Regions from separate parts of the Kitasatospora sp. NPDC127060 genome, predicted to be linked through region 1. Evidence: riboswitches for the same ligand, from Rfam matches in the RefSeq annotation. Region 1 holds a riboswitch; the other holds the start of a gene.
What was found. A riboswitch is a leader RNA that binds a small molecule or an ion and turns the genes downstream of it on or off. The one in region 1 is predicted to bind glycine.
Positions count from the first base shown of each region.

Region 2: linked by a shared signal. The riboswitch ahead of gcvP (aminomethyl-transferring glycine dehydrogenase) and the one ahead of gcvT (glycine cleavage system aminomethyltransferase GcvT) in region 1 are both predicted to bind glycine.

Region 1 covers NZ_JBHXEG010000003.1:175,372-187,373, reverse strand. The annotation lists gene ACFWIS_RS03845 (cysteine desulfurase family protein) at 1-47, opposite strand, end outside; gene ACFWIS_RS03840 (IclR family transcriptional regulator) at 205-981, shown strand; gene ACFWIS_RS03835 (trimeric intracellular cation channel family protein) at 887-1,546, opposite strand; gene ACFWIS_RS03830 (ABC transporter ATP-binding protein) at 1,705-2,751, opposite strand; gene ACFWIS_RS03825 (ABC transporter ATP-binding protein) at 2,786-3,856, opposite strand; gene ACFWIS_RS03820 (ABC transporter permease) at 3,853-4,863, opposite strand; gene ACFWIS_RS03815 (ABC transporter substrate-binding protein) at 4,963-6,741, opposite strand; gene ACFWIS_RS03810 (ABC transporter permease) at 6,809-7,798, opposite strand; gene ACFWIS_RS03805 (enhanced serine sensitivity protein SseB C-terminal domain-containing protein) at 8,278-9,213, opposite strand; gene ACFWIS_RS03800 (enhanced serine sensitivity protein SseB C-terminal domain-containing protein) at 9,329-10,135, opposite strand; glycine riboswitch at 10,323-10,428, shown strand; gene gcvT (glycine cleavage system aminomethyltransferase GcvT) at 10,672-11,793, shown strand; gene gcvH (glycine cleavage system protein GcvH) at 11,893-12,002, shown strand, end outside.
Region 2 covers NZ_JBHXEG010000075.1:4,436-16,437, reverse strand. The annotation lists gene gcvP (aminomethyl-transferring glycine dehydrogenase) at 1-1,144, opposite strand, end outside; glycine riboswitch at 1,382-1,485, opposite strand; gene ACFWIS_RS31475 (PRC and DUF2382 domain-containing protein) at 1,709-2,776, shown strand; gene ACFWIS_RS31470 (MFS transporter) at 2,999-4,492, shown strand; gene ACFWIS_RS31465 (DNA polymerase IV) at 4,641-6,026, opposite strand; gene ACFWIS_RS31460 (vancomycin high temperature exclusion protein) at 6,099-6,821, opposite strand; gene ACFWIS_RS31455 (MerR family transcriptional regulator) at 6,923-7,567, opposite strand; gene ACFWIS_RS31450 (bifunctional nuclease family protein) at 7,792-8,268, opposite strand; gene ACFWIS_RS31445 (MerR family transcriptional regulator) at 8,366-9,058, opposite strand; gene ACFWIS_RS31440 (FHA domain-containing protein) at 9,241-10,119, opposite strand; gene ACFWIS_RS31435 (DUF881 domain-containing protein) at 10,346-11,434, opposite strand; gene ACFWIS_RS31430 (small basic family protein) at 11,427-11,759, opposite strand; gene ACFWIS_RS31425 (DUF881 domain-containing protein) at 11,756-12,002, opposite strand, start outside.

The DNA of each region.
Region 1 (12,002 bases):
GCCTCGGGCAGCATCGGCGTGGTCGCCGCATGGTCCAGGTATGGCATAACCCCCCGATTGTAGAGGGAGCCCCGGCGGGACCGATCCGGAGCCTGCACCGATCCGGCCACCCGCCGGACGCCGGCGTCCGGCACTGGTTTGTACCACTGCGCCGGGCAGCGGTTAGCCTGACGAACACTTCTCAAGCCAGTCCAGGGGGGCACCATGTCGCAGTCGGTCGACCGCGCGCTGACCCTGCTCGGCTCGCTCGACGACGGGCCGCTCTCGCTGGAGCAGGCCGCGAGCCGCCTCGGGGTGCACAAGTCCACCGCGCTGCGCCTGCTGCGCACGCTGGAGGAGCACGGTTTCGTCCGGCGCCAGCCCGACCTGCGCTACCGGGTCGGCGGCCGGGTGCTGTCGCTGGCGCACCGGGCGCTGGAGGACTTCGACGTCCGGCAGGTGGCCGCGCCCTACCTGGCCGCGCTGAACGCCCGCTGCGGCTACACCGTCCAACTGGCCGTGCTGCAGGACGGCGAGGTGCTCTACCTGGACGAGGTGGCCGGGCCGTCGGCCGCCCGGCCGCCCAGGATCGGCCGGCGCGCCCCGGTGACCGGGACGGCCGTCGGGCGGGTGCTGCTCGCCGGGCTGCCGGCCGACGGCGCCCGCGAGGAGGAGCTGCCGCCCGAGCTGGCGGCGGTGCGCCGCCGGGGCTGGGCGGCCGAGTCGGCCGAGCACCGGGAGCCGGTGACCTGTGTGGCCGCGCCGGTCGCGGGCATCGGCGGGCGGACGGTCGCGGCCTGCGCGCTGAGCGCCCCGGCCGGCCAGGTGCCGCCGGCGGAGCTGGCCCGGATGCTGCCGGAGCTGCTCTGCACGGCCGAGGCGATCTCGCTCGCGTACGGCGGCTCGCCTACTCCTCGCTGGTGCGAGAACCGTTGCGGTGCCAGGCCCGCGGGGCACGCCAGCCGTACTTCAGGGCCAGCATCCGGAGCCCGAAGGCGGTGAGCGCGGCGGCGGTGCCGGTGGCGCCGGTGAGCCGGTTCGCGCCGATCAGCACGGCCACCAGGGCGGCGCCGACCAGGGCCGGGACGGCGTAGATCTCGCGGTCCCAGCGCAGCAGCGAGGGGATCTCCCCGGCCAGGACGTCGCGGATCACCCCGCCGCCGGCCGCGGTCACCATGCCGAGCGCGACGGCGGCGACCGCTCCCAGCCCGTAGTCGTGCGCCTTGGCGGTGCCGGTGACGCAGAACAGGCCGAGGCCGAGGGCGTCCAGGGCCTGCACCGCCCGGTTGATCCGCTCGACCTCGGGGTGCAGGAAGAACACCACCAGCCCGGCGGCCAGCGGGGTGAGGAAGTAGCCGAGGTTGGTGAAGGCGGCCACCGGGGTCGCGCCGATCACCAGGTCGCGCATCACCCCGCCGCCGAGCGCCGTGACCTCGGCCAGGACGCAGATCCCGAAGATGTCCATGTTCTTGCGGACGGCGAGCAGCGCTCCGGAGAGCGCGAAGACGAAGATGCCGACGAGGTCCAGCGACTGCTGCACGTCGGAGGGGAAGATCTGCGAGGTCACCACACAACTATGACCTGCGCGGAACCTCCCCTCCGCCCACCGTCCGCTCAGTCCTTGTTCTCCGGGATCTCCAGGTTCTCCGGGCTGTGCCTAACCGTTCCCCTCGCTCCGCTCCGGGCTGTGCCTAACCGTTCCCCTCGCTCCGCTCCGGGCTGTGCCTAACCGTTCCCCTCGCTCCGCTCCGGGAAGTGACAAGCCACCTGGTGCCCGGTCTTCAGCGCCGCCAGCGGCGGCTCCTGCGAGGCGCAGACGTCCTGCGCCTTCCAGCACCTGGTCCGGAACCGGCAACCGCTGGGCGGGTTGATCGGCGAGGGCACGTCGCCCTTGAGCAGGATCCGCTCGCGCCCGCCCTGCTGGCGCCGGCGCGGGTCGGGCACCGGGACGGCCGACATCAGGGCGTTGGTGTACGGGTGCATCGGGCTGCGGTAGAGCGAGTCGCGGTCGGCGATCTCGACGATCTTGCCGAGGTACATCACCGCCACCCGGTCGGAGACGTGCCGGACCACCGAGAGGTCGTGCGCGATGATCAGGTAGGTCAGGCCCAGCTCCTGCTGGAGGTCGTCCAGCAGGTTGACCACCTGCGCCTGGATCGACACGTCCAGGGCCGAGACCGGCTCGTCCGCGATGATCATCTTCGGCTTGAGCGCGAGCGCCCGGGCGATGCCGATGCGCTGGCGCTGGCCGCCGGAGAACTCGTGCGGGTAGCGGTTGTAGTGCTCGGGGCTGAGCCCGCACAGCTCCAGCAGTTCCTGGACGGCCTTCTTGACGCCGCCCTCCGGCTGGACGCCCTGGAGCTTGAACGGCGCGCTGACGATGGTGCCGACGGTGTGCCGGGGGTTCAGCGAGGAGTACGGGTCCTGGAAGATCATCTGGATGTCGCGGCGCAGCGGCCGCATCGCGCCGGCCCCCAGGTGGCTGATGTCGATGCCCTCGAACTCGATCGTCCCGCCGGTGGGTTCGTCGAGCCGGGTGACCAGCCGCCCCATGGTGGACTTGCCGCAGCCGGACTCGCCGACGACACCCAGCGTCTCGCCGGCGTTGACGGTGAAGTCGATGCCGTCGACGGCCCGCACCGCGCCGGTCTGGCGCCGCAGCAGTCCGCCGCGGATCGGGAAGTGCCGGGTCAGGCCGGTCACCTTCAGCAGCGGCTCGCGGTCGGGGGCGGGCGCCGGCGAAGGGATCGTGGCCCCCTGAGTGTCCGTCATCGGTTCTCTCCAGAAAGGTGGTACGAGGCCGGGCTCACAGCCTGGGCGCGATCTCTTCGGCGAAGATGCGGTGCCGTTCGCCGACCGGCAGGTGGCAGGCCGCGACGTGCCCGGGCACGGCCTCGGTCAGCACCGGGACCTCGCTCGCGGAGCGCCCTCCGGTGAGGGCGGCGTACGGGCAGCGCGGGTGGAAGGCGCAGCCGGACGGCACGTTGATCAGGCTGGGCGGGGTGCCCTTGACCGGCACGAGCCGTTCCTGCAGTTCCCGGTCCAGGCGCGGCATCGAGCCCAACAGGCCCCAGGTGTAGGGGTGTTCCGGCGCGTCGAAGAGGCTCTCGGCGGGACCGCGCTCGATGCACTTGCCGCCGTACATGACCAGGATGTCGTCGGCGAGCTCGGCGACCACCCCGAGGTCGTGGGTGATGATGATGACGGCGGAGCCGAACTCCTGCTGGAGGTCACGGATGAGGTCCAGGATCTGCGCCTGGACGGTGACGTCCAGGGCGGTGGTGGGCTCGTCGGCGATCAGCAGCGAGGGGTCGTTGACCAGGGCCATGGCGATCATCGCGCGCTGGCGCATGCCGCCGGAGAACTGGTGCGGGTAGTCGTCCAGCCGGCGGTCGGGCTGCGGGATGCCGACCCGGTCGAGCATCTCGATCGCGCGGGTCCTGGCCTGCTTCTTGGTGGCCCGCGGGTGGTGCACCCGGTACGCCTCGACGATCTGCGCGCCGACGGTGTAGTAGGGGTGCATCGCGGTCAACGGGTCCTGGAAGATCATCGCCAGTTCGCGGCCGCGCAGTTGGCGCACCCGGTCCGGTCCGGCCGCGATCAGGTCCTCGCCGTCCAGCCGGATCTCGCCGCTGATCCGGGCCCGCTTCGAGCGGTGCAGGCCCATGATGCCGAGTGAGGTGACGGACTTGCCGGAGCCGGACTCGCCGACGATGCCCAGGGTGCGGCCCTTGTGCAGGTCGAAGCTGACCCCGTCCACCGAGCGGACCAGGCCGTCGTCGGTGTCGAAGTGGATCCGCAGGTCGCGGACGGACAGGAAGGGGTCTCCCAGAGGAGCGGGAGCTGCGTCCGCCGGGGTCTTCTGGAGGTCGGTCACGAGAGCCTCACGCGGGGGTCGACGAGCGCGTACAGGAGGTCGACCACGAGGTTGCAGACGACGATGAAGAAGGCGGCGAGCAGGGTGACGCCGAGGATCTTGGGCAGGTCGTTGTCGGAGATCGCCTGGACGGCGAACTGGCCGATGCCCTTGAGCGAGAAGACCTGCTCGGTGATCAGCGCACCGCCGAGCAGCAGGCCGAGGTCCATGCCGAAGATGGTGACGATCGGGGTGAGCGCGGAGCGCAGCCCGTGCTTGACCACCACCTTGCGCTCGACCAGGCCCTTAGCCCGGGCGGTGCGGATGTAGTCCTCGCTCATCGTCTCCAGCATCCCGGCGCGGGTGAGCCGGGCGTAGAGCGCGGAGTAGAGGAAGGCCAGCGAGATCCACGGGAGGATCAGGTTGCGGGCCCACATCAGCGGGTCGGCGGTGAAGTCGACGTACTCCAGGTTGTCCAGGATCGGCCACTCGTAGCTGAACAGGGTCAGCAGCAGGGCGCCGGTGAAGAAGACCGGCAGCGAGACGCCGGCCAGGGCGATGCCCATGGACAGCCGGTCGAAGATCGACCGCGGCTTGAGGGCGGAGATCACGCCGGTGGTGACGCCGGAGATCAGCCAGAGCACGGCCGCGCCGATGGCGAGCGAGATGGTGACCGGGATCCGGCTGGTCATCTCCGGCCAGACCTCCAGGTGGTTCTTGAAGGAGTAGCCGAAGCAGGGCACGTGGCAGGTGGCCGGTTCCGGGCCGAACTTGTACTCGGCGCCGCTGACCAGCGCCTTCAGGAAGTTCCAGTACTGGGTGTACAGCGGCTGGTCGAAGCCGAGGTTCTGCTTGACCGCCTGGATCGCCTCGGGCGAGGGGTTCTTCCCGATGTACTGCGCGGCCAGCTGGTCGGTGGTCTCGCCGGCGATGCGCGGGAGCAGGAAGAAGATCGCGAAGGTGACCGCGCTGACGACGACCAGCAGCGCCGCGGCCGCGAGGATCCTGCGGATGATGTAGGCAAACACAGTTGGGCGGCTCCGGCGGCCCGCCGCCGTCCGGGATCTGCCGGACGGCGGCGGGCGCCGCTGCCTTCACCTGCCTTCAGGGATGCGGAGCCAGGCTCTTTACTTGGTGGTGCCGATGTTCAGGTAGTCGTACTCACCCGAGAAGGCCGGGGTGGAGGCGATGTTGGTCGCGCTGTCCGGGCGGTACAGGAAGACCTTGAAGTCGGTCAGCGGGACGTACACCGCGGACTCCATGACCTTCTTGTCGATGTCGCCGTAGAGCTTCTCGCGGCCGGCCCGGTCCGGGTTGACCGCGGCGTCGTCGATCATCTTGTTGACGGCCGGGTCGTTCAGCTGGGCCAGGTTGCTGTTGCCGGAGGCCTTGATCGCGCGGCCGTCGACGATCTGCTGCAGGAAGCCGTAGCCGGTCGGCCAGTCGGCGCCCCACTGCATCATCATCAGACCGATGTTGTGGTCCTCGGTGTACTGCGGGGCACCGGCCGAGTCCGTCAGGTACTTGCCCTGCGGGAACTGCTGGATCTCCGCGTCGATGCCGATGTTCTTCAGCTGCGCCTGGATCGCGGTGGCCGCGGCGACCTCGGTCGCGCGCTCGGTGCGGGCGGACAGCACGGTCTTGAAGCCGCCGTCCTTGCCGCAGGCCTTCAGGGCGTCCTTGGCCTTGGCCTGGTCACCCTTGTTGCCCGGGGTCTCGTACAGGTTGAAGTCCTGGTGGCCCGGGATGTCCGGCGGGAGCACGGTGCTGGCCACCTGGCCGCGGATCGGGCCGCCGAGCGCGGTCTGCACCGCGACCTTGTCGATCGCGAACTGGACGGCCTTGCGGCAGTCGATGTTGTCGAACGGCGCGACCTTGCTGTTGATCGCCATGTAGACCAGGCGGCCGCCGTAGGCGTTGTCGGTCTTGGCCTTGAGCTTCGGGTCGCGCAGGATCTGCGCCTGGGTCTGCGGGTCGACGCCGCCGCCCACCAGGTCGACCTGGGCGTTGCCGGCGATCAGGTCCTTGTCGATGGTGGCCTGGTCGATGTTCATCTTGAGCACGATCTTGTCCGCGAGCTGCTTGCGGATCGGGTCGGTGCTCGGGTCCCAGTTGGGGTTCGGGACCAGCACGGCCCCCTTGCCGTCGTCGTAGGACTCGAACTTGTAGCTGCCCGAGGCCGCGATGTGCTTCACGTAGTCGGCACCGGTGTCCTTGGCCTGCGGGACCGGCACGGTCTGCGGGGCGCTGACCAGGTAGTCGAAGTCGGCGAAGGGGTGCTGCAGGTGGAAGACGATCGTGGTGTCGTCCGGCGTCTCGATCGACTTGAGGTCGCCGGTCTTGTCCTTGTACGGGCCCTGGTACTTGTCCGGGTTGTCGACCAGGTTGTCGTGGAAGTACGTCGGGCCGTTGGAGTTCACCTCGGGCGCGTAGTTCGAGCGCTCCACGGCGTACTTGACGTCCTTGGAGGAGATCGGGGTGCCGTCGTCGTACTTGAGGCCCTTGCGCAGCTTGTACGTCCAGGTCAGGCCGTCCGGGCTGACCTGGCCCAGCGACTCGGCGAGGTCCGGGACCAGCTTGTTGCCGTCGGCGCCGGCCGCCGGGTTGAAGGTGGTCAGCGGACGGCCGTACAGGCGCGAGAAGTTGTAGATGTACGCGTAGTACGTGTTGCCCGGGTCGAGGGAGTCCGGGGTGCCCTTCATCTCGTAGGTGACCGTCCCGCCCTTCTTGTCCGAGGCGTTGACGATCTGCTTGGTGGCCGCGTCGGCGCCGCCGCCGCTGCTGTCGTTGGAGCCGGCCGAGGAGGAACTGCCACCGCTGCTCTTCGAGCTGGAGGAGCAGCCGGTGACGACCAGGACCGCGGCGGCAGCCACGGCGGTCAGCACGGCGGTACGGGACCTACGCATGGGTGAGATCAACCCCTTGAGGATGTGGAGGAGGGAGGGCCTGACGCTCGGGTCAGTTGCTCTCGGGTCAGTTGCTCTTGGGATCGAGGGCGTCACGCAGCCCGTCGCCGAGCAGGTTGAACGCGAGCACGGTGATGAAGATCGCGACACCGGGGACCACCATGTACTGGGGGTCCACCTGGTAGTAGTTCTTCGCGTCGGCGAGCATGCCGCCCCAGGAGGACTGCGGGGGCTGGATACCGACGCCGAGGAAGCTCAGCCCGGCCTCGAAGAGGATGTTGGTCGGGATCAGCAGGGTCGAGTAGACCAGGATCGGGCCGACCAGGTTGGGCAGCAGCTCCTTGAACAGGATGAAGGGGCCGCGGGCACCGAGGCTGCGGGCCGCGTGCACGAACTCCCGCTCGCGCAGCGAGAGGGTCTGTCCGCGCACGATCCGGCCCATGTAGGGCCAGTTGAAGAAGCCGATCACGAAGATCAGCACCAGGATGTGCAGCGGGAGGCCGTGCAGGCCGAACGCGCCGCCCTGGAGCGAGGCCGAGATCGCGATGGCGAACAGCAGCAGCGGGAACGCCAGGAAGACGTCCATCAGCCGGCTGATCAGGGTGTCCACCCAGCCGCCGTAGTAACCGGCCATCACGCCGAGCACGGTGCCGATGGTGTTGGACAGCAGGGTCGCGCCGAAGGCGACCAGCAGGGAGACCCAGGAGCCGTCGACCACGCGGGCGAGAAGGTCACGGCCCTGCAGGGGGTCGACGCCGAGCAGGTGGTCCCCGCTCATCCCTCCCCAGTCCCCGAGCGGGAGTCCGCCGAGGTTGGCGTCCAGCAGGTCCGGGTTGGGCTGGTCCGGGTCGAGCCCGAACAGCGACTTCAACGGCCCGGACAGGACGGCCAGGAGGATCAGCAGGATCACCACGATGCCGCCGGCGACAGCGGCCTTGTCCCGCTTGAAGCGGGTCCAGGCGATCCGACCGAGGGAGCGGCCCTCGATCGTCTTGGCCGGGCTCGGGGAGGCGGGTGCCTCGGGTTCGTTCCCGGCGGTAGTGATGGGTGCGGTCATGGTCAGTTGGTCCCCTCGCCGACGGTGGCCGGCCCACGGGTGCCGGGCGCCGGTTCGGCGGTACGGCTGCGGACGTGCGGAGGTGCTAGGAGCAGGTGGTCGCGGCAGTGCGTCGTGCACGGGCACTGCCTCCATGCGGGATGGGCTTCGCATGGATCGAGCGGTCGGCTTGCGCGTTCACCTTCGTGGGGTTCCCAGTACGCGCGTTGCGTTGCGCAGAACTCTCTGCCATCCGAACTGGCTTGCGCCAGCCCTGACAACCGACAGATGCCCAAATGTGATCTGCCCGCATGCACCTCCCCGGCCTTCGGCATATACCTCTTCACACGGGTGCGCGAGCCATGTCAAGATGCGTCATCGGCGACGGTGGAAGATTCGTCCGGAAAGCACCGAAGCCGACCTGATTGCTAATCAAGTCGGCTTTGTGTCGGAGATTTCGGCAACCGGTTCGGCAACCGGTCGGCAATCGGTTTCGGCGATCAGCGGCCCGGGTAGCCGGGCCACTGCCGCTGGGACTGGTGACCCCAACCCGGCGCGGACTGTTGGGCGCCGTGCGCCCACCCCGGGGTCGGCTGCCCCGGCATCGACTGCCCCGGGTACGGCGGCGGAACCGGCGGGTACGGGCCGGTCGGCGGCCGGCCCGCCTCCCGGTCGAAGAACGGCCGGGCGTTCGCGCGCATCCACAGCGCCACCGGGTCGTACTCGTCCGCCATCGCCACCGTGGACACCGCGAGCCCCTCCGGAGCCACCGCGATCGCCCGCTGCATCAGCGCCCGCACCGCCTCCACGGCCGGCGGCGAACTCTCGTACAGGTCCAGGCCGATCGCCAGGTACGGCTCCCCCACGGCCGGCTGCACCCAGGCCCGGCGCAGCGCCCGCACCGCGCGCACCTCGCCGGCCTGGCGCTCCAGCAGCGCGAAGAACTGCTGGGCGTTCACCTGCGGCTCGCTCAGCTTCAACGGCCCGGCCGGCAGCCGGTCCAGTCCCGCGGCGACCCGCCGCAGGTCCGCCCACGGCACCCCCACCCCGCCGCCCGGCGCGTGCGGGTTGAGCCACAGGCCCCAGCGGGTGCGGTACAGCGAGGCGGCGATCTCCCGCCCGGAGACGACCTCGTGGGCCCGCGCCCAGCCGGAGGCCGTCAGCTGCTCGGGCGAGGTGACGGCCGGCGCGTAACCGTGGCCGCTGATCTCCATGTTCCCGTACTGCGCGTCCGGGCTGCCCGGCGTGCCGTGCCAGAGCAGCATCCAGACCCGGCCCTCGGCCAGCGCGTGCAGCAGCCGCTCGTACGCGTCGTAGCGCTCCGGCGCGACCTCGCGCAGAGCCTGCTCCAACACGCCCGGATCCGCTGCCGGGTGCCCGGCCGGTGCCTGGCCCCAGGGCCCCGGCACCCCGCCCGCTCCCGTTCCCGCACTCATGCGCCCACCTCGCCGCGCCTCTTTCCTGAACCCGCCGGCCCGTCAGCCGCCTGCACGCACCCTATGGCGCCGCACCGGCCGCCGCCACGGCGACGTGCCTGTGAACGGTCCCCGCTCACACCCGCGAGTAGAAGGGCATGACCCGGGTCAGCAGCCACTCGACCACCGGGTCGTCGGCGAGGTCGAGCAGCACGAGGTGGACGCCCCCCGGCAGCGGCGCGGTTCCCAGCGCCCGCCCGAGCGCCTCGTTCACCGCTCCCGGGTCGGCCGGGGCCGCCGGATCCAGCTGGATCCCCACGAACATCACCGTCGGCTCGCCCTCGATGCTGGCCAGTGCCCGGCGCGCGGTCAACACTCCGGGCAGGGCCGACAGTTCGGCCCGGCACGCGGCCAGGAAGTACTCCGGGTCCTCGCCCGGCACCGGCTCGCGCAGCGCCACCCGGCCGCCGGTCGGCCCCTCCGGCGCGTTCTCGGCGTGCTCCCAGCGGTCCCCGCGCGGGCCGCGGCGCAGCTCGGCCACCCCCTGCGGCGGCACCGGGATGCCCACCGCCGCCTCCGGGTTGACAGCGATGCCCACGCCCAGCGGCAGCCCGCGGGCGAACTCCCAGGCCGGCGCGACCGCGAAGGCCATCCCCGGCGCCTGCTGCAGGAACACCTCCTGGGAGGAGAACACCGGCACGTACGGTGCCCCGGCCAGCTCGATGGTCGGCAGGTCCAGCCCCTGCCCGGTCGGGTCGCCCCCGGCCGGCAGCGGGATCCACACCTGGCTGCGGGCCAGCACCTCGACCACCCGCGGGGTCGCCCCCGGGTCGCCCAGCGCGGCCGTCAGCACCTGCTCCAGCTCGTTCGCCGGCCACGCGCCGCCCGACGGCGCCGCCTCCGGCCCGCCCCACCCCTGCTGCTGCTCCACCGGGTACTCCATGCGCCGCCGATCCGGCCTGCCGCCGGGTCGGCCGCCCACTGCTGCGCCGACGCGCAAGAGTTTAGGGCCCGTGTCCGCCCTGGCGTCGTGTGACCGGGTCCCCTCTCCCCTCCTCCGCGAGGACGTGCCATGATGTGCGCGTCCGACGGCATGCGCCGCGGGCCCCCACAACTCCACACCGGCCGCTCGAACCCGCGCGGGAGAGCCCGGAGTGCCCCTCATCGGGGCACGGCCGGCGCCGAAGGAGCAAGTCCTCCCCGGAATCTCTCAGGCCCCCCTACCGCGCGGGTTAGGCACATCTGGAAAGCGGCGTACGGCCCCGCCGTACGCCCACCCACGGTGCAAGCCGCCGCCCTGTCCCCGATGCTGGAACCAGCCGATGCTGGCACCGGCTGAGGGCAGGCGGGCGGTGAAGCTCTCAGGTTCGACGACAGATGGGGAGACCCACGCCGCCGCATGCCCGCGCGCGGGGTCGGTCCCGAGCGGGTCCGGTCCGGCGCGCGCCCCTGAGTGCCCCGACCGAGGAGTTCCTGGCCATGTCGTCCCTCCGCCTGACCGCGCTCGACGCGCTGCACCGCGCCCTCGGCGCGACCATGACCGACTTCGCCGGCTGGGACATGCCGCTGCGCTACGGCAGCGAGCGCGAGGAGCACCTCGCCGTCCGCACCAAGGCCGGCCTGTTCGACCTCTCGCACATGGGCGAGATCACCGTCACCGGCCCGCAGGCCGGCGAGATGCTGGACCACGCGCTGGTCGGCTTCGTCTCCGCGCTCGGCGAGCTGCGCGCCCGCTACACCATGATCTGCGCCGAGGACGGCGGCATCCTGGACGACCTGATCGTCTACCGCCTGCGCGCGGACGCCTTCCTGGTCGTCGCCAACGCCTCCAACGCCCAGCTGGTGCTGGACGAGCTGATCGCCCGCGCCAAGGGCTTCGACGCCGTCGTCACCGACGACCGCGACACCTACGCGCTGATCGCCGTCCAGGGCCCGGAGGCCACCGCCATCCTGGCGGAGACCACCGACGCCGACCTGCCCGGCCTGAAGTACTACGCGATCCTCCCGGCCCAGGTGGCCGGCAAGGAGGTGCTGCTGGCCCGCACCGGCTACACCGGCGAGGACGGCTTCGAGATCTTCTGCCGGCCGGTCGACGCCGAGCCGGTCTGGCAGGCGCTGACCGCCGCCGGCGAGGGCCGCGGCCTGGTCCCGTGCGGCCTGTCCTGCCGCGACACGCTGCGCCTGGAGGCGGGCATGCCGCTGTACGGGCACGAGCTGTCCACCGATCTGACCCCGTTCGACGCCGGCCTGGGCCGGGTCGTCCGCTTCGACAAGACCACCAACGAGGGCGCGTTCGTCGGCCGCAAGGCGCTGGAGCAGGCCGCCGCCGCGGCCGAGTCCAACCCGCCGAAGGTGCTGGTCGGCCTGGTCTCCGAGGGCAAGCGGGTCCCGCGCGCCGAGTACACCGTGGTCTCCGCCGACGGCGCCCCGATCGGCCGGATCACCTCGGGCGCGCCGTCCCCGACCCTGGGCAAGCCGATCGCGATGGCCTACGTCGACGCGGCCCACGCCGCCCCCGGCACCGCCGTCGCGGTGGACGTGCGCGGCAAGCACGAGCCGGTCGAGGTCGTGGCGCTGCCGTTCTACAAGCGCGCCCGCTGAGGCCCCCGCCACCCCCGGTTTTCCCATAGGCGCACGTCGGAGCCGTCCGCGCGGCGGCCCGCTGCGTCGTACCCGCTTCCCATCCTGGAGAATGACGCCATGAGCAACCCCCAGCACCTGCAGTACACCAAGGAGCACGAGTGGCTGACGGCCGCCGAGGACGGTGTCTCGACGGTCGGCATCACCAAGCACGCCGCCGACGCCCTCGG
Region 2 (12,002 bases), on a different contig from region 1:
CGTAGCGGTGGGTGCGCCGGGCGATGTCGGCCAGGCCGTCCGGGCCGTGGTAGACGGCGTACATCGAGGCCATCACGGCGAGCAGCACCTGGGCGGTGCAGATGTTGCTGGTGGCCTTCTCGCGGCGGATGTGCTGCTCGCGGGTCTGCAGCGCCAGGCGGTAGGCGCGGTTGCCGTCGGCGTCGACGGAGACGCCGACCAGGCGGCCGGGCAGCGAGCGGGCGTACTCGGCGCGCACCGACAGGTAGCCGGCGTGCGGACCGCCGAAGCCCATCGGCACGCCGAAGCGCTGCGAGGTGCCGCAGGCGATGTCGGCGCCCAGCGCGCCCGGGGACTTGAGCAGGGTCAGCGCCAGCAGGTCGGCGGCGACGGCGACGATCGCGCCCAGCCCGTGGGCCTGCTCGATCACCGGGGTGAGGTCGCGGACCACGCCGGTGGCGCCCGGGTACTGCAGCAGCACGCCGAAGACGCCGCGCTCGGCGATCTCGGCCGGGATGCCCCCGGACAGGTCGGCGACGACGACCTCGACACCGGTCGGCACGGCGCGGGTGTTGATCACCGCGACGGTCTGCGGCAGGGTCTCGGCGTCGACCAGGAAGACGCCGCCCTTGACCTTGGTGACGCGGCGGGCCAGCGCCATCGCCTCGGCGGCCGCGGTGCCCTCGTCCAGCAGCGAGGAGCCGGAGGTGGGCAGGCCGGTGAGGTCGGAGACCAGGGTCTGGAAGTTGAGCAGCGCCTCCAGGCGGCCCTGCGAGATCTCCGGCTGGTACGGGGTGTAGGCCGTGTACCAGGCCGGGTTCTCCATGACGTTGCGCAGGATCACCGGCGGGGTGAAGGTGCCGTAGTAGCCCAGGCCGATCATCGGCTGGAGCACCTGGTTGCGGCCGGCCAGCTCGCGCAGCTCGGCGAGGACCTGCGCCTCGCTGCGGCCCGCGGGCAGGTCCAGGGCGGTGATGGAACGGATCGCCTCGGGAACGGCGGTGGCGGCGAGCTCGTCCAGCGAGCCGTAGCCGACGGACGCCAGCATCTTCTCCTGCGCGGCGGCGTCAGGGCCGATGTGGCGGTTCTCGAAGGGGCTGGCCAGCTCAAGCTCGGTGAGGGTCGAGGCGCTGGTGGGGCGTCCCGCGTTCGGCTGGGCGTTCATGGTGGTCGAGGCCTCCTGGTCACGGACCGGCGGGGGTACGCACGCCGACCGGCCGACGCCGCTGCGGACAGCGGACCGGCCTGGGCGGACGGACCCGAAAGGCCTCCCCCTCTGTCATCGGGACCTGAGAGCTTCGCCCGCACGTCGCGCTGTGGCGCTCCGTCGGCTTGCACCGTCGGTGAGGGTGGTGATCGCCGGCTCCCGCGCCGACGCTCCTGCCCTGCTTTCCAGAGTGACCTATCCCGCACGGTACGGATGCCTGAGAGATTCCGGGGAGGAGTTGCTCCTTCGGCGCCTCGACCAGCGGTTTTCGCTGTCGGGGACTCTCCCGAGCGGGCTCGGCGGTCGCGGCCCAGGGTACCAGCGGGCGGCCCTGCGATCACGGGTGCGTCGGGTCACTCCGGGTCTACGCGCGTCCCCCGTACGGAGCAGCGCGGCCCCGTCCGGCCGCACCCCGGTCGCGCACGTCCGGTTCATGGCTTTTGGTGTGAAGTGGCGGACGGGACGGGTGCTCCGGCCGCCTTTCCTGCGGGAGTTCCGCAGGCGCAGCGCTTGGAGGAAAGAGTGCAGACCGACATCGACCCCCGAGACCTCATCGGCCACAAGGCGGTCGACCGCAACGGAGACAAGATCGGCACGATCGACGAGGTGTACCTGGACGACGCCACCGGCCGGCCGGAGTGGGCGGCCGTCCGCACCGGCATCTTCGGCCGGGACGCCTTCGTCCCGCTCACCACGAGCGAGTTCTCCGGCGAGGAACTCCGGGTGCCCTACGACAAGTCGCTGGTCAAGGACTCGCCGGACTTCGGCGTGGGCCAGCACCTCTCGCCCGCCCAGGAGCTCCAGCTCTACCGCTACTACGGGCTCGACACCCCGGTGGACGGCCGCCCGGCCAACGGTGAGCCCGCCCGGGCGGCCCAGCCCGACCTCGACTTCGGCACCACCTCGGCCGCCGCGGCCGCCAAGCCGCTCGCCTTCCACTCCCCCGAACCCGGCCCGACCATGACCACCGTCGCCACCACGACGGCCACCAGCACCGACACCGACACGGAGGCCCACGTGCGGACCCTCAGCACCCCCGCACCGGTCGCCAACGGCACGGTGACCGCGCCGGCCGCCACCCCGGCGGTCGAGCCGAAGCACCGGCCGGCCCCGTCCGCAGTCGGTCCGACCGGCACCGCCGCCGCCTCGGCCCCCAACGGCCCGGTCGAGATCACCTGCCGCGAGGAGCGCCTGGACATCACCACCGAGTGGCACGTCCTGGGCACCGCGAAGCTGCGCAAGTACGTGACCAGCGAGCAGGTCGAGCGCCGCGTCCCGGTGGTCCGCGAGCGGGTCCGGGTGGAGCGGATGCCGGTCGGCGACGCCGAGCGCGCCTCGCTCACCGACAAGGAGATCGCCGAGGCGGTAGAGGAGGTCACTCTCCGTGAGGAGCGGCCGGTGGTCCGCAAGTACCTCGCCCCGATCGAGCGGGTCCGGCTGGTGGTGGAGCGCTACACCGCGGAGGAGGTCGTCCAGGACGAGCTCCGCCGCGAGAACGTCGAGGTCCACGACGACACCGCCGCGGCCGCCGCGCCGGGCGCCCCGGTCAGCGACGGCGCCCGCCCGGCCGCGCTGCACCCCTTGGTCTGACCGGCCCGGCACCAGCAGGGGCCCCGGACTCCGGTCCGGGGCCCTTCGCCGTGCCCGCCCCCGAGCCCACCCCCGAGCCCGCCCGACCGGCCGTCAACGCCCGGTCCGCCGAAGGCAAAGCCTTCCCCTTTGCCAAACCTTAACCACTCGATATTTGACACTCTGAAGTATCTCCCTGCACAGTTACTTCAGTTCATTCACTATGTACGGGAGGAAGCAACCGTGAGTGAGGCACCACAGCCCACCACCGCGGCCGAGAAGCAGAGCAACGCCCGGGTCCTGCCGGCCCTCATCCTGGCGATGCTGTCGTTCAGCGTGGTGCAGACCGCGGTCGTACCGATCCTGCCGTCGCTGGCCAAGGAACTGGACGTCTCCGGCTCCAACATCACCTGGCTGATGACCGCCAACCTGCTGTCCGCGGCCGTGCTGACTCCCCTGCTGGGCCGCTTCGGCGACCTCCGGGGCCGCAAGCCCATGCTGCTGATCTCGCTGGCCGGCCTGGTCGCCGGTTCGGCGCTGGCGGTCAGCACCCACTCCTTCACCTGGCTGATCGTCGCCCGCGTCCTCCAGGGCGCCGGCGGTGGCGTGATGCCGCTGGCGATCAGCATCGTCCGTGACGAGCTGCCCAAGCAGAAGGTGACCGGCGGCGTCGCCGCCATCAGCGCCTCCATGGGCGTCGGCTCCGGCCTCGGCCTGGTCGCGACCGGCCTGCTGCTGGAGCACTGGAACTACAAGTCGATCTTCTGGATGGGCCTGGCCTTCGGCCTGCTCGCGGTCGCCCTGGTCGCCTTCCGCGTCCCGTCCGACCCGGTCGTCGACAAGGAGGGCGGCGCCGACCCGCTCGGTGCCCTCACCCTGGCCGCCTGGCTCTCCGCGCTGCTGGTCGCGGTCAGCCAGGGCAACCACTGGGGCTGGACCTCCACCAAGACCCTCGGCCTGTTCGCCGTCGCCGCCGTGGTCGCCCTGATCTGGGGCGTCATCGAGACCAAGGTCGCCCACCCGCTGGTGGACCTGAAGATGATGGGCCGCCCGGCCGTCGCCTTCACCAACCTGGCCGGTCTGCTCATCGGCTTCGGCATGTACGGCTCGTTCATGGTCATCAGCAACTTCGCCCAGACCCCGGAGAAGCTGGCCCACTACGGCTTCACCGCGACCGTCCTGCACGCCGGCGTGATGCTGCTGCCGTCCGCGATCGGCTCGATGGTGGCCGCCCCGGTCGGCGCCGTGCTGATCGCCCGCCGCGGCCCGCGCCTGCCGCTGGTCCTCGGCGGCGTCCTCGGCGCGATCGCGATGGCCTACCTGGCCCTGCGCCACAGCGCCGAAGGCGACATCTACACCGCCTCCGCCATCTTCGGCCTCGGCATCGGGCTCGCCTTCGCCGCGATGCCCGCCTTCATCAACGGCGCCGTCCCGGTCGAGCAGAGCGGCATCGCCAACGGCATGAACTCCGTGCTCCGCACCGTCGGCGGCGCGATCGGCACCGCCGTGATGACCGCCATCCTGACCGGCGACACCATGAAGTTCCCGATCAAGCTGCCGGTGCAGATCCCCACCCTGGACGCCTACAAGCACGCGTTCTGGACCACGGCCGTCGTCTGCATCATCGCCGGCGTCGTCCCCTTCCTGATCCGTACCGTCAAGCCGGCCGTCACCGCCGTCGCCGGCAGCTCGGCCCGGCAGGACTCCAGCCCCGAGCTGGCCAAGACCGACGCCTGACGAGGCGTCCGCCCGCGCGCTCAGGGACAGGACGCGCGGGCCCGGCCTCCGCTCGGTCGCGAGGGCATCACGACCGTCCGGGGACCGGCACGGTATGCGGCCCCACCCGGTACTCCTACCAGGTGGGGCCGTTCCGCGTTCTCCCGCTTCACTCCCCGTCGCCGGCGGGCTCCTCGGCCTGCCGCAGCGGCAGCGGCCGGGCCGGCTCCAGCTCCGGATCGTCCACCGAGAAGGTCCGCACCCGCCCCGGCCCGCTCCACGGCGTCTCGAACCGCACGGTCACCCGCCCGACCCCGCTGCCCTGCACCCAGCCCGGCCCCCACTCGGCGTGCCGGACGTCCTGTCCGGGCATCCAGCGCCGCACCACGGGCTCCTCCGGCTCCTCCTCGGCCACCGCCGCCTCGGCGACCTCGGCGTGCTCCGCCGCCTCCTCCCGCAGCGCCTGGGCGAACAGGTCCTCCTGGGTGTAGTCGGCCAGCTGGGCCACACCCACCCCGAGCAGCCGGACCCCACCGGTGATGTCCACCTGCTCCGCCAGGCGCCGCGCCGTCGCGGTGATCACCGCCTGGTCGTCGGTGGGCCCGCCCAGGGTCTCCGAGCGGGTCAGGGTCGAGAAGTCGAAGCGCCGCACCTTGAGCACCACCGTCCGCCCCGAACGCCCGGCCGCCCGCAGCCGCCGCACGCACCGGCCGGCCAGCGCCTCCACCTCCCGCAGCACCCGGTCCCGGTCGGCCAGGTCCACCTCGTAGGTGTCCTCCACCGAGACCGACTTGGCGTCCTGGTCGGCCACCACCGGCCGCTCGTCCAGTCCTATGGACATCTGGAAGATCCCGGCGCCGTGCGCTCGCCCGAGCAGCTGGACCAGCTCCGCCTCCCCCGCCTCCGCCAGGTCGGCCACCGTGCTCAGCCCGGCCCGCCGCAGCACCTGCTCGGTGGCCGGCCCGATCCCGGGCAGCGCCCGGACCGGCATCGGCCCGAGCACGGCCCGCTCCTGCCCGGGCTCGAACAGCACCAGCCCGTCCGGCTTGGCCTGCTCGGAGGCGATCTTCGCCATCAGCTTGGAGCCCGCTGCCCCGACCGAGCCGGTCAACCCGGTGAGTCGCTGGATGTCCGCCCGCAAGTCCTCCGCCAGGGCCAGCACCAGTTGCTCCCCGGTCTCGTGGTCCGCCTCCGTCAGCGCCGGACCGTACGGACCGGCCTCCAGGTCGACGAAGGCCTCGTCCAGGCTCAGCGGTTGCACCAGCGGCGACAGTTCGCGCAGCAGTCCCATCACGATCTCGCTGTTCTGCCGGTACGCCTCGAACCGCCCGGCCAGGAACGCCGCGTTGGGACACAGCCGCCGCGCCTGCGCCATCGGCATCGCCGAGTGCACCCCGAACCTGCGCGCCTCGTACGAGGCGGTGGAGACCACCCCCCGCCCGCCGAGCCCGCCGACGACCACCGGTTTGCCGCGCAGGCTCGGCTTGGCCGCCTGCTCCACCGCCGCGAAGAAGGCGTCCATGTCGAGGTGGATGATGCTCGGCAGAGATCGCACCCGCCGATCATCGCGCACGGGTCCGACAGTGCGTACGAACCCGGCCGACGCCCCGCGGCCGACCGCTCGCCGCTACCGCTTCGCGGCCTGGGCCAGCGCCTTCGGGATGCCGTCCTCCTTGGGCCCGAGGAACACCGGGTCCGGCCGCAGCCACACGTTCACCGCCGCCTTGCCCGCCCCGGCGACCTCCCGCAGCCCGCCGTACAGCCAGGTGTTGTCGTGCAGCTCCGACACACCGACCGCGTACGAGCGGATGCCCGCCGCCTCGCACAGCGCCAGCGCCCGCCGGACGTGGAAGTCCTGGCTGACCAGCACCGCGCGGTCCACCCCGAAGATCCGGTGCGCCCGGGTGCAGGAGTTCCAGGTGTCGAAGCCGGCGTAGTCCCGCACCACCCGGTCCGCCGGGATCCCGTGCTCGGTCAGGTACCGGTACATCGCGTCCGGCTCGTCGTACTCGGTCCGCCCGTTGTCCCCGGTCACCAGGACGGCCTTCACCTTGCCCTCCCGGTACAGGTCCAGCGCCGCCACCAGCCGGTGCTCCAGGTACGGCGACGGCTTGCCCTGGTCCAGCCCGGCGCCGAAGACCACGGCGACCGGCGCCGAGGGCGCGCTCTCCACGGTGCCCACCCGGTCCCCCGCCGCGATCCACAGCCAGGCACTGGGCGCCAGCGCCAGCGAGCACAGCAGCGTCGCCGCCTGGAAGACCCTGCGCTGCGTCCGGCGCTCCCGCAGCCGCGCCCGGAGCCCCCCGGCCCGACGCCGCACCAGCTCCGATATCCCGGTGCCGCCCTCCACGTGCCCCTCCCTCGATCGCTTTCACCAGGCAACACGACGAGGCCGTGAGCCGGAACGGTTCCCCGTCCGGGCCCACGGCCCCGTCTAGAACGATCGCCCGGTCAGACCGCCCGGTTGCGCCGCTGCGCCAGCTCGTCCGCCGGATCGTTGCCGACCAGCGTCTCGCCGGTGTCGGTCCGCTCCGCGTGCAGCCGACCGAGGGTCAGCTCCAGCTCGTGCCAGACCGCTCCCACCGCGATGCCGAAAACCCCCTGACCGCCCTTCAGCAGATCGACCACCTGCTGCGGCGTGGTGCACTCGTACACCGTCGCACCGTCACACATCAGCGTCAGCCCGGCCAGGTCGGCCTGTTCGGCGGACTGCAGATGGGCGACCGCCACCCGGATGTTCTGCAGGGAGACGCCCGCGTCGAGCAGCCGCTTGACGATCTTCAGCAGCAGGATGTCGAGGAAGCTGTAGAGCCGCTGACTGGTCGCCGGGTACGCGGTGCGGACGCTGGGCTCCAGCAGTCCGGTGCGGGCCCAGTAGTCCAACTGGCGGTAGGTGATGCCGGCCGCCGCGCAGGCCGTCGGGCCGCGGAAGCCGATCAGTTCGGACGTCGGGGCCAGCCGCTCGATCGCGGGCTGCCCCGGCTGTACGGCCGGGAACCTGCCCGTCCTGGGCAGGTCCGACACGGTGCGGGCGGTGCGCGGAAGGTGCACGGCGCACAGGCCTCCCACGGCCGCGTCATCGCCGGTGCTGCTCATGCCTACCTCCGTCCACTCGTGCTGCGGGCAACCCGACTGCGGGCATCGGCCACCCGGACAGCCACTCCTGACGGTAGGCAGTCCCCTATGACCCGTCAACGATCGCCACGCCGGGCCCGACAGACCACATCACTCAGGAGAGTGGTTTTTCGTGCCCCTAGTGTGGGTAGATGGACGGTTTTTGGCAAAACGGCGCGCGCAACGGCTGACGAGCCCCGTCCGCGCTACTGCGGGCCGCCGCCCCCGAAGTCCTCGGGCGACACCTGGTCGAGGAACTCGCGGAACTTCTCGACCTCGTCCTCCTGCTCGTCCGGGATCGCGATGCCCGCCTCGGCGAGCACCTCCTCGCTCCCGTAGATCGGCGTACCGGTGCGCAGGGCGAGCGCTATCGCGTCGGACGGCCGGGCACTCACCTCGACCCCGCCGGCGAACACCAGCTCGGCGTAGAACACACCCTCCCGCAGGTCGGTGATCCGGACCTCGGTGAGCTGCTGGCCGAGCGCTTCCAGGACGTCCTTGAACAGGTCGTGCGTCAGCGGGCGCACCGGAGTCATGCCCTGCTGGGCGAAGGCGATCGCGGTCGCCTCGCCGGGGCCGATCCAGATCGGCAGGTATCGATCTCCCCCGACCTCCCGAAGCAGCACGATCGGCTGGTTGGAAGGCATCTCCACTCGGACACCCACGACGTCGAGCTCATTCACACAGGCAACCCTATGGCTACGACCCCGGATATGAAAGCGCAGGGCCGACGCCGCTGGTCAACGCGGTGCACCGGTCGTGCGGGGCACGCCGCGGGGGCTATCCCCGGGAGCGCAGACCGGCCTGGACCATGGCCGCGTGCAGCCGCACCGACAGCGTCGCCAGCTCCCTCGCGGTGGCCTCGGCGTGCGCCCGGGTCTGCGGGTTCCGGTGCCGTCGCAGCGGCGCCACCACCTGTTCCACCAGCGCGATCTCGCGGTCCGCCGCCGCCTTCATGGCCCTCAGGTGCCGCGGCTCCAGCCCGTACCGGCCGAGCTCGGCGACCAGCCGGGCCACCTGCAGCGCCTCCCCGTCGTACCCGCCGTCCGGGCCCGGCACGACCAGCCCGTACGCCTCCCACTCCGCCAGCTCCGGTTCCCCGGCCTCGGCGGCGGCGAGCAGCTCGGCCCGCCCCAGCCGGACCCCGGGGGGGACGTCGGCCGAGGCCACCAACTCCCGGTCGGCCTCCTCCATCGGCCCGGGCCGGGCCTCGGCGGCCGGCAGGGCGGGCGGGGCCTCCCCGCGCTCGATCGCGTCCAGGTGCTCGCGGATCACCCGCAGCGGCAGGTAGTGGTCGCGCTGCATCCGCAGCACGTAGGCCAGCCGCTCCACGTCGGACGGGCTGAACTTGCGGTATCCCGAGGGAGTGCGCTGCGGCTCGACCAGCCCTTCCGCCTCCAGGAAGCGGATCTTGGAGATGGTCACCTCGGGGAAGTCGTCGCGCAGGAAGGCCAGCACCGCGCCGATGCTCAGCAGTTCGTCACCGCCGCGCCGTCGCCCGGCGGGCCGGTCCGGCCGGACCGGCTGCCTGGGGCCCGCGACCACCCCGCGGCCGCCCCGGTCCGCCTGCGGACCGGACGACGACGCAGGGTTGGCCGCCCCGAGAGAAGAGGAAGGGGTATTCGTATTCACTCGGGCTCCCGCCGACGTTGGTTTCAGTACCCCCGGTTGTGGCCGGCGAAGAACACCAGCCGGTACTTCCCGATCTGCACCTCGTCGCCGTTGTTCAGCGGCACCTCGTCGATCCGCTCCCGGTTGACGTAGGTGCCGTTCAGGCTGCCCACGTCCGCGACGCTGAAGCCGGCCGGGGTGCGGCGGAACTCCACGTGACGGCGGGAGACGGTGACGTCGTCCAGGAAGATGTCACCCTGCGGGTGACGCCCCGCCGTGGTGACGTCCGAGTCCAGCAGGAACCGGCTGCCCGAGTTCGGGCCGCGCTGGACGATCAGCAGCGCCGAGCCCGGCGGCAGCGCGTCGATCGCCGACAGCACCTCGGCCGACAGCGCCGGCGTGGTGCCGGTGCCGGTCGTGGCGGAGGGGTCGTAGGACTCCAGGCCGGAGATCGAGATCGTCGAGGTGGTCTCCACCGCCCCCTCCGGCAGCACCCCGCCGCGCAGCGCGGTGCCGCAGTTGGAGCAGAAGCGGGCCGCGGCCGGGTTCTGGTTGCCGCACCTGGGGCACGGAGTGGGGCCAGCCATGTTCACAGCCTCCTGGCGCGGCACACCCGACGGGTTGTGCCCGGCGTACGGGTCCGGGGCAAACCCTCCACCAGAGGTTGAGGGTCCTGACGGGAAACCTATGCGCGGGTCGCCGGAGGGGTCAACCGACGCGCCGTAGCCCGCCGGATTCCCCGCGTACTGCGCGGCACCGTCCCGGTAGAGCTGCTGTTCGGCGTACGGCGCGGCCTCGGGGGCGGGGCGCATGCCCGGCACGGCGGGCTCGTCCTCCGGCCGGCGGTGCCGCGCGGTGGGCGCCTCGACGGCGGCCGCGTCGCGACCCTTGTTGCGACCGAACAACTTCGAGAAGAAACTCACGGGCGAATCCCCTTGCGTGTGACAGACCCGCCCGCGGGGCAGGGTGAGAACCTCGGACAGGCTGCGGGCCCGGTTGCGGCTCGGGCCTGCTGGAGTGGTACTCCGACGGTTGGTGCTTCGGTTGGTGCTACGGAGCGTACTGGTGCGAACCAGTCTCTCCCACGCGACGACGGCGCCCCGCACCGGGTGCCGCCCGCCCGTGACGGGCCGTTCGACGAGCGCCCCGTCACTTCGAAGCCGGCTTGGCGTACTGCGGCGCCTTCAGGTCGACGAGGGCGTCGACGACCACCTTCTGCTGCTGGGTGATCGTCGCCCGCGCCTGGTGGCTCTCCAGGGTGCGGACGACGCCCCCCGGGATGTTCAGAGCGGGCGTCAGGTCCTGCGGGTTCCCCACGACGGTGAACCGATAGGGCTGCGAGACCTTCTTCCCGTCGATCTGCACCCCACCGCCCGACAGGTCGGTGAAGTAGGTGTTGACCACCACGCGCACATCGTTGATCTGAATCGCCTCCGCCCCCGCCGCTCGAAGTTCCTGCAGGGTGTCCAGCAGCATATCTGCCTTCACCTGCCCTTGGGGATCATCGACCGTGAGTACGATGCCCGGACCTGTGGCTTTGACCGTACCGGCCAGCACACCCAGTTCCGTCATCTTCTTCCTGGTCTGCTCCTGGGCCTCCTTGGCCTGGTTGGAGCTGTTCTCCAACTTGCCCAGGGACTGCTCGAGCTCGGCCTTCTCCTGCTGGAGACGCTGCTGACGGCTGTCCAGTTCGTCGAGGATCCGGACCAGGTCCTCCTGCCGCGCCCCGCGCAGCTGGTTGTGGTGGTCGTTGGTCGAGCGCACCTGGATCGCCAGCCCCAGCCCGAGCGAGAACAGCAGCAGCGCCACCACCAGCTGCCCGCGCGACAGCCGCGGCGGCCAGAGCGCCGCCTTCAGCCGCCGCCGACCGGCGCTCCGGTCCGCACCGGGCGCCTCCTGCGCTGCCGGCTCCTCGGCGGGCGTCTCCCCGGTGGCCTCCGGACCGACCGGTTCCGCCGGCTCACCAGCCTCGGCCTCGGCCGCCACAGGCTCCGGCTCGGTCTCGGCGGCGGCGTCCTTCGTCAGCCGTACCGACGGCGCGGGCTCCGGCTCCGCCGCCCCTGTCTCAAGCTCAGCGTCAGCGTCAGGCTTCTCCGCCTCCGCCGCAGCCCCAGCCGTCGCCTCCGGCTCCTCGGACGCCTTCGCCACCGGCTCCGCAGCGGTCTTCTCGACCGCCGGCGACGCCTCCGCCGTCTTCTCCTCTTCCTTCTCCGCCGCCCCGCGGCCCGGCTCAGGCACGGAAGACATGACGCCGGATCGCCGCCGCGTTGGAGAAGATGCGGATGCCGAGGACGACGACCACACCCGTGGACAGCTGCGAGCCGACGCCCAGCTGGTCACCCAGGAAGACGATCAGGGCCGCGACCACCACGTTCGACAGGAACGAGACGATGAAGACCTTGTCGTTGAAGATCCCGTCCAGCATCGCCCGGACGCCGCCGAACACCGCGTCCAGCGCCGCCACCACCGCGATCGGCAGGTAGGGCACGACGGCGTCGGGCACCTCGGGTTGGACGAAGAGTCCGACGACCACCCCGATCACGAGACCCAGTACGGCAATCACGGTCTAGCTGCTCCTGTCCCTGTGGTGGTCTTGGTGGATCCGCCGGACGGTCGCCGCTTCGCGGGCTGACCCGTACTGGTCGCGGATGGTGAAACGGACGCCATCGGGCTCCCCGGGGTTCCCGGGGTTCCCGACGGGCTGCCGTCCACTGGGGCCGTCGAGCTCGCCGACGGGCTCGCCGTGGGCGAGGGCTCGGGCGTGAAGGGCTGGGCGGTCCGCAGCGTCACGCCCACCGCCGCCGGC